Regions from separate parts of the Buttiauxella sp. genome, predicted to be linked through region 2. Evidence: predicted binding sites of a transcription regulator. Region 2 holds the regulator's gene; each other region holds the start of a gene.
The links. Region 2 encodes CRP, which controls carbon source genes, mostly activating them, when cyclic AMP is high. Its sites were predicted from a motif close to ATGTGANNNNNNTCACAT; they were not measured.

Region 1 (2,206 bases), on a different contig from region 2:
AGAATCAATGCAGTCCCCATCGCGCCGCCAATCGGTGCAATGGCAAATCGCCAGGATTGCAACGACAGGTTTTCTTGTGGATCAGACGTAATGGCGGCACCTAATGAGCAATACGGAATATTTATCGCCGTATACATTAGAGTCATAAATACATAAGCCAGCACCGCATAAATAATTTTACCGGTTTGGTCAAAGTCTGGAGTGGAATAAACCAGTACACAACTTACTGCGAATGGAACGCAGATAATCAGTAACCACGGACGGAAACGACCCCAGCGGCTTTTAGTCTGATCCGCAATCGCGCCCATAATAGGATCGGTAATCGCATCGAGTACCCTGACGACTAAAAATAGTGTCCCCATGACTGCCGGGGGTAAGCCATAAATATTGGTGTAGAAATAAGCCAGGATAGCTACCGAGGAATCAAACACAATGTGACTTGCCGCATCACCGAGTCCAAACCCCAGTTTTTCTTTGTTGGTAATTTTTTCAGTTAACACCGACATGTATTCACCTTTATTAAGAGCCGGAATATATCCATTCATACTTCAAGTTGCAGGGATGTTGGCTGCAACTCGAATTATTTGGGATGTATAGACCTCGCGGATAGCACTAGTTATAAATTGTGAATGTGGTCAGGAGTATTCTAATTTTTAATTTGTGTTTTATGTTTCTTATCAAATGTGACGGGGTTATCTCTTATTTGCCCTGCTTTGAACAGAACCAGCATGCCATTGAGAATATTTTTGAATCACATCACACTTATGGCTAAAAACCAAAAAACGTAAACTTGCTGAGTATTCTGACAATTGTTTGCGGCTTCATTCATCACTCATATTGATGGCTGAAAATTATCTCCGCGCACCTTCATGCGGATGGCCGAACTCGAAAGGGGAATACCATGTCTGCCATTTATCAAGAAGCTCACCGCCCGATTAACGAACGTGTCAGCGATCTACTTTCGCGGATGACAGCGGAAGAAAAATTCGCACAAATGCATGCGTACTGGCTGATTTTATCCAGCGATGGCAATCACCGTGAGCGCACCGATTTAAGCGATGAATTTGCGGGCGTCACCAAACAGGCGGCACTCGCTGAGCGTCTCAAACTCGGGATTGGGCAAATCACCCGGCCTTTAGGCACCCACATTGTGGATGCTAAAGAGGGTGTCCGTGCGGCTAATCGTTTACAGAAAACCCTGGTTGAAGAAACCCGCCTCGGCATTCCGGCACTGTTTCACGAAGAGTGTTTAGTCGGTTTATTGTGCAAAGACGCCACACTTTTCCCTTCCTCCCTGAACTACGGCTCCACCTGGGATGTGGATCTTATAGAGCGCGCAGCAGCAGCGATTGGCGAAGAAGCCCGCTCAACCGGTTGCCATCAGGGGCTTGCACCCGTGCTGGATGTGTCACGTGATGTGCGATGGGGGCGAACCGAAGAGACATTTGGTGAAGATCCGTGGCTGGTGGGCATGATGGCTACGCATTATGTGAAAGGCCTGCAAGGTAAGAATCGCGACCTGCTGGCGACCCTGAAACATTATGTCGGGCACTCATTTAGCGAAGGGGCGCGTAACCATGCCCCTGTTCATCTGGGTTTTTGTGAATTAAACGATACCTTCCTGCTGCCGTTCGAAATGGCGGTAAAACTGGCGAATGCCGGATCGGTGATGCCTGCCTATCACGACATTGATAATCAGCCAGGCCACTCAGACGAATTCTTACTGACGACCGTGTTGCGTGAACAATGGGGGTTCGATGGACTGATTGTTGCCGATTACGGCGGTGTGAGCCTGTTACATCAACATCACGGTATTTCCCACAATGCAGCAGAGTCGGTAGCGCTGGCTTTTAACGCGGGTCTGGATATGGAACTGCCGAAAGATGACTGCGCGCGCCATCTTGCCCAGGCGGTCGAGCGTGGTTTAATCACCATGGAGAAAGTGGATGAAATTGTCGCTCGCATACTGAAAGAGAAATTCCGTCTTGGGCTGTTCGAACACCCTTATCGGGATGAAAACGGCGTGACGCTGCAAAGCGGATCCACCGTCCAGCTTGCGCGTGAGGTCGCAACGCGCTCCATCACATTGCTCGAAAATGACGGTACTTTACCGCTCAAAGGAGAACCGCGTGTGGCGGTGATTGGGCCGACAGCCGATGACCCTCTGGCATTACTGAGCGGTTATAGCTTCCCGGTACATCTGATC
Region 2 (2,206 bases):
TGACCGCTTCCGCATGGCTTTGTGCGACAAGTTTTTGCACCTCGGCAGGTTGGTGCAAACTGACGGAAATGTGCTCCTGGAGATCTAATGCGACCTGAAAGGAGCGCAAAAGATGCTTGTAACCGTTCTGCTGATTCGCTGCCAGCATGTGCAGCTGTTGGTAGCAGACGGTGATTAAGTCGACGGCTTTTTGCTGGCGGGCCAGTAGCGGCGGGAGCGTGGTTTCCGGATCCGCGTGCTGGGTCAGCATGCCGTACTTGGCTTCACAGTAATCTGCTAACTGGCGATAGAGCAGACTTAACGATTCGCGCAACGGCTGCTCACGCCACATCCAGAACCAAAACCAGTTAAACACCCCGTACCAAATCGTACCGGAGACATACAACGCCATCGGTTTCCAGATAGGCATGTTGCCAGCCATGCTGAGCGTGAAGATAGCTGCAATCAGCGAGGCAGGAAGCAAACGAGCGTGCAGCGAGCTGATTTCAGCGGTCACGCCTAGCATTAGCGCCATGACCATGAGAATAAGCGGCAAAGGCACGTCGGTGTAGAGCAGCAAAAGCTGCATGATTAAACTGCTGACAGCAAACAGGGAGCCGCCAATAATCAGGCGTTTGAAGAAGCGCTTATGGGGAGTATCCAGACCGGCTATGTTGCAACAGGCAGGCACTAACGAGAAAAGCAGGCCTAACTGCAAATTTCCTAACAGTAGACCTACTCCCACAGGAAGGCACAGCACCAGCGTTTGCCGTAATGCGTAGTTAACTTCGGGGTGGTAGATCAGTCGGCGCCACATTTGCTCGTCATGGTTCAAGTTGCTGGGTTGTTGGTTGCACTCAGTCATCCCAGTCACTTACTTTAGTAAGCTCCTGGGATTCCTGAGCTTACCGCCTACCTGCAACATGAACTATTTAGAGCAAGTGAGGGAAGTGTAGAGACAAAAAAGGCGTGTCATGAAGCAACACGCCATTTTTTAGGACGGAGATTAACGAGTGCCGTAAACGACGATCGTTTTACCGTGAGCGGAGATCAGGTTTTGATCTTCCAGCATTTTCAAGATACGACCAACAGTTTCGCGAGAGCAACCCACGATCTGACCGATTTCCTGACGAGTAATTTTAATCTGCATGCCGTCTGGGTGGGTCATTGCATCAGGTTGTTTCGCCAGATTCAGTAGCGTCTGTGCAATGCGACCTGTTACATCCAGGAATGCCAGGTTACCGACTTTCTCAGATGTAACTTGCAGACGACGAGCCATCTGGGAAGACAGGCGCATCAGAATGTCTGGGTTGACCTGAATAAGCTGGCGGAATTTTTTATAGGAAATTTCAGCCACTTCACAGGCAGATTTAGCACGGACCCAGGCACTACGTTCCTGGCCTTCTTCGAACAGCCCTAACTCACCAATAAAATCGCCCTGATTCAGATAGGAGAGGATCATTTCCTTGCCCTCTTCATCTTTAATCAGAACAGCCACAGAGCCCTTGACGATGTAGTACAGCGTCTCAGCTTTTTCACCCTGGTGAATCAGTGTGCTCTTCGATGGATACTTATGAATATGGCAATGGGACAAGAACCATTCGAGAGTTGGGTCTGTTTGCGGTTTGCCAAGCACCATGCGCGGTTATCCTCTGTTTATAACTAGCTACCAACGACAAGACGCTAAACATCCTGTCTGGCGTTGCAAGTATTAGAATATTCCCCACCTTGGGGAGATGGCATGCAAGTCATTCTTGCTGCCTGTAATTAGTGACGTCCTCTGCATACATGCATTACGTCAATGTATCGCGATGTAGCATCTGGATTGTTTTAGCATAGCTTTTGACAAGTGTCTCCTATTGTCTCGTTTCAGCATGACGCAGGTCGCCTTCCGTTGCCAGTTTTGCTGCATCCGCGTACTCTGAAAGGGTTTTTTTCAACTGGAGAAGTCACATGCAGGCACGAGTGAAGTGGGTTGAAGGGTTAACCTTCCTTGGGGAGTCCGCTTCTGGACACCAGATTTTGATGGATGGTAATTCTGGCGATAAAGCACCCAGTCCGATGGAAATGGTTCTGATGGCTGCGGGTGGTTGTAGTGCCATCGACGTGGTTTCTATCTTGCAAAAAGGTCGCTACAACGTGACGGATTGTGAAGTAAAACTCACCTCTGAGCGCCGCGAAGAAGCACCTCGTCTTTTTACCACCATTAACCTGCATTTCATCGTGA
Region 3 (2,206 bases), on a different contig from region 2:
CAAATTAAGAATACATCGCGGAACTGCTGGGTAATGATGTTGACTGGCGGCAGCCCTTGTTTCATTGCCTGCATGTTTTCAAGTGTTAATGAACGCCAGATTGGCCCCATGATGGCAGTCACGATAGAGTCGCCATGCAGGCCGAAAAACCAGAAGAAGCTGACAAAGAACTCAGCAACCATCTGCGATGGTAGCGTGTTACCAAGATGCATCATCGGGGCTTGCAGCACTTTGAAAATCATCTCCTGGGCCGTACCAAACGGTGTGATTTCAAAGACCAGACGAAGCAGCCAGAAGATAACAACAATCAAAAATGACGGAATAAGTGAACTGAAGCTATTGGCTACCGCTGGCGGAACGCTGTCCGGCATTGAAATCATCAGCCGTGGATGGTTGAACAATCTGTAGAGCCGGACCGCCACCAGCGTGACAATTAAAGACAGGAAAAGTCCCTGCGCACCAAGCGCAAAGGTCGGAATGACATCCGTGATTGCGCCGCCATTTTCTTGTGGCATTCTGAACGGCGTGACAATTAAAAAAGCCACCAGTGAAATTAACACACAGGATATTTCATTTAACTGCCAGCGCTTTGCGAGGCTGATACTGGTACTGACCACCACCAGCAATGCCATCACAGAATAAGTGGCATCAAGAATATAATTCAGTTGCCCAATAAAATGTTCACCGAAAATTCGAATAATAAATTCGCTATATCCCGGAATAGGTAAATTGGCTATCAACAAAAAGAAAGAGCCAATAATCAGGAACGGCATAATGCGGATAAAGCCATCTTTAATCGCCGATAGGTAGTCATTCCCTTCGATCTTCATTGCGAGAGGCAATATTTTCCTTTCCATAAATGCAGTGAAATTGTTCATTTTTTGGCTCACTGTGCTGGTTTTAGTTTTAGTGGTATATACCACCAAACCAGAGCCTATGTACTTGTGCATTTTCTGTCAATGGACGCCAAAGTGCTTTAACTGGATTAAGTGCGTTTTGTGACCATTGCCACATTCAAAAGTGCAGCACTTAGAAAAACGCCCTTTCCGGGAAACCGAATATGTAACCGGTTTCAGCTCATACGAGTTTCTTTTGTGATACCTCACACACAATCATCGCAAAGCGGTTGTTGTACCGAGGCGTCACGGATAATTATCTGTATATCCAACGGACACTGAGAGCAGATCTATGAAGAATATCGTTTTGTGTTGTGCAGCGGGTATGTCGACTAGCATTTTGGTCCAACGCATGAAGGACGCCGCTCAGAAGAAAGGTATTGAAGTCTCTATCAAGGCTGTGCCGGTTGCCGAATTCAAAGACAATATCGATACCGCCGATATTGTGCTATTAGGCCCACAAGTTAAATATGAACACGCCAAACTTCAGGCTATTGCAGAACCGATGGGTAAAACGGTTGCCGTTATCGATATGATGGATTACGGCATGATGAAAGGTGATGTCGTGCTGGATAAAGCTCTGAAAATGATGGAGTCCTGAAACGTGGAAGATTTAGAAACGATTATCATGGAATTGTTGGTCAATGCGGGTAGCGCACGCAGCCAGGCACTGACAGCACTGCAAATGGCACGTAAAGGTGATTTCGCAGCGGCGCAACAAGCGATGGAAGAATCTCGTGAGTTTGTAAAACATGCGCACAAAATTCAGACCCAGCTGATCGGGTTAGATGAAGGTACCGGTAAACTGCCCGTTAACTTGATTACCGTGCATTCCCAGGATCACTTGATGAATGCGATGGTGATTCAAGATTTAGCTGAAGACATGATTGAACTGTATCGTCGCCTGCCTTTAGCTAACTGATTTCTGATTTATTTCAGGCATAAAAAAACCGCTCTTTCGAGCGGTTTTTGTTTTTAGCGACTCTAACGATTAATCGTTGTCGTTACCGCCCAGACCACCGGCATTCAGAAGCTCTGCCAGGCTGGCAGTTGCATCTGCTGCAGTTACCTGAGGTACAACAGGTGCTTCACCCGCTGCACGACGGCGCATGCGATCCTGGTGGTACGCATAACCGGTACCAGCTGGGATCAGACGACCCACGATAACGTTCTCTTTCAGGCCGCGCAGTTCGTCGCGTTTACCCGCAACAGCTGCTTCGGTAAGCACACGAGTTGTCTCCTGGAACGATGCCGCGGAGATGAAGGACTCGGTTGCCAGAGAGGCTTTGGTGATACCCAGCAGATCACGT
Region 4 (2,206 bases), on a different contig from region 2:
CTTGAGGCGTAGTTAAATACCGAAACAGGCACAACGTTGAGGAAATAGAACGCATCAACGGCATCAGGAGAATGAGAGGCCAGCGCCTTCGCCGCTTCAATCAGCGAGGGATACATTAAGCAGGCGGCAACCGCAGCGGCCAGATACTCATTGGTCTTGAAGATACGGGCGGCAGAGATGGCAAGGAAAAATGGCAAAAAGTAAAACACACCGCTCGCAATCAAATCGATAACGATCACCGTATCGCTTTTTGCTGACACCATTTTCAGCGCAATCAGCCCCGCCAGAAGACCTTTGATCATCCCGGCACCGGCAATTGCGGGCACTATCGGTCCAAACACGCCGGAAACCGTATCCATAAACATCGATACCAGGCTTTTACGTGCTTTCTTTTGCTGGGCGGGCGCGGTTTGTTCAGGAGTGGAACCCAGCACGGTGGTCAGCTGTTCATACCAACTGTTGACCTGCGGGCCAATAATAATCTGGAATTGATCGCTCTGGATTTGCGCCCCTAAAACACCGGGGATTTTTTTAATCTCAGACTGATCAATTTTATTCTCGTCAATCAGAGAGAAGCGCAAGCGCGTCATACAGTGCCAGGCTTTACTAATATTATCCGCACCACCAATCAGGTGAATAATATTATTAATGGCATCACGATTCCCCATCAGTCACTCCCAAAAAAATGCTTATTGTTATGTGTTGTATGCCAGTGATGGTAGGGAATCACAAACACGAAAACAAACCAATAAACTTTGAACAACATCACATTTAGCCTATACAAAAGCCCTTTAACCCGTAAAAGAAGCAAATTGGTACGCTTTTTAGGTTTACCCGGTCATTTTTCCTGACCAATAAAAATAGCTAAAAAAAATGATTTACCCGCACATAAAAATAAGGTGATAGTAATTAGCAGATGCCGACAATTAATAAGTCACCGCCCATGAACTGCCCTAACTAATTCCAGGGTGTGGAGTAATTTTGTGAAACCAACCATTATTGAAAATATCGAATGTTTCATTACGCGTCCTGACCGCCACAATCTGGTCACGGTGCGTGTCACCACCGATAAAGGCGTGACTGGCCACGGTTGCGCCACTTTCCAGCAGCGCCCGCTGGCCGTTAAAGCGATGGTTGACGAGTACCTGAAACCACTGCTTATCGGGCGTGATGCCAACAATATCGAAGACCTGTGGCAAATGATGACGGTCAACGCTTACTGGCGCAACGGCCCTGTAATCAACAACGCGATTGCCGGTGTTGATATGGCTCTGTGGGATATTAAAGGCCAACTGGCAGATATGCCGCTGTATCAACTGCTGGGTGGGAAGTCGAAAGATGCAATCGCCGCTTACAGTCACGCCGCCAGTGAATCGCTGGAAGGGTTGTACCTGGAAGTCGACAAGTTGCTGGCACAAGGGTATCGCTATATTCGCTGCCAGTTAGGTTTTTACGGCGGCACGCCGCAAGGCTTGCATGCAACAAAATCGCCAACTCCTGGTGCGTATTACGATCAGGATGAATACATGGCGAATACCGTAGCGATGTTCAAGGCGCTGCGCGAGAAGTACGGTAATCAGTTCCACATTCTTCATGATGTGCATGAACGTTTATTCCCACAGCAAGCGGTGCAACTGGCAAAAGCGCTCGAACCTTATCAGCCATGGTTTATCGAAGATATTCTGCCGCCGCAACAAAGTGCATGGTTAGAACAAGTGCGCGCGCACTCTTCGGTTCCACTGGCAATGGGGGAACTGTTTAATAACCCCGCTGAATGGCATGACTTAATTGTGAATCGACGCATCGATTTTATCCGCTGCCACGTTTCACAAATTGGTGGAATAACGCCTGCGCTCAAACTCGCCGTGCTTTGCCAGGCATTTGGCGTACGTCTGGCCTGGCATGGCCCGTCTGACATGACCCCTATTGGCGTGGCGGTGAACACCCATCTGAATATTCATCTGCACAATGCGGCAATTCAGGAATTTATCCCGAATAAGCCGAACACCGAATCGGTGTTCCCTGGCGCGCCAGTTGCAGAACAAGGTTATATCTATCCGATTGAAAAACCGGGTATTGGTGTGGGCTTCGACCAGCAAAAAGCGGAAACCTTCCCCGTGGAATATCGTCTACATGAGTGGACGCAAAGCCGCTTACCCAACGGGGCCATTCATACTCCCTGAGTGCCCTGGCGATAAGCCAAATT

Region 1: the regulator CRP is predicted to act here: its motif matches at 745-762, upstream of WBL83_RS02235 (glycoside hydrolase family 3 N-terminal domain-containing protein).
Region 3: the regulator CRP is predicted to act here: its motif matches at 997-1,014, upstream of WBL83_RS18200 (PTS sugar transporter subunit IIC).
Region 4: the regulator CRP is predicted to act here: its motif matches at 754-771, upstream of WBL83_RS17785 (enolase C-terminal domain-like protein).

What each region holds. Positions count from the first base shown of each region.
Region 1 is NZ_JBAVHX010000004.1:394,307-396,512, reverse strand. It holds gene WBL83_RS02240 (glycoside-pentoside-hexuronide (GPH):cation symporter) at 1-506, opposite strand, end outside; gene WBL83_RS02235 (glycoside hydrolase family 3 N-terminal domain-containing protein) at 902-2,206, shown strand, end outside.
Region 2 is NZ_JBAVHX010000017.1:15,155-17,360, reverse strand. It holds gene WBL83_RS13370 (YccS/YhfK family putative transporter) at 1-796, opposite strand, end outside; gene crp (cAMP-activated global transcriptional regulator CRP) at 986-1,618, opposite strand; gene WBL83_RS13360 (OsmC family protein) at 1,933-2,206, shown strand, end outside.
Region 3 is NZ_JBAVHX010000030.1:17,861-20,066, forward strand. It holds gene WBL83_RS18200 (PTS sugar transporter subunit IIC) at 1-878, opposite strand, end outside; gene WBL83_RS18205 (PTS sugar transporter subunit IIB) at 1,189-1,497, shown strand; gene WBL83_RS18210 (PTS lactose/cellobiose transporter subunit IIA) at 1,501-1,818, shown strand; gene rpoC (DNA-directed RNA polymerase subunit beta') at 1,888-2,206, opposite strand, start outside.
Region 4 is NZ_JBAVHX010000029.1:58,262-60,467, forward strand. It holds gene WBL83_RS17780 (PTS transporter subunit EIIC) at 1-668, opposite strand, end outside; gene WBL83_RS17785 (enolase C-terminal domain-like protein) at 984-2,183, shown strand; gene WBL83_RS17790 (GntR family transcriptional regulator) at 2,171-2,206, opposite strand, start outside.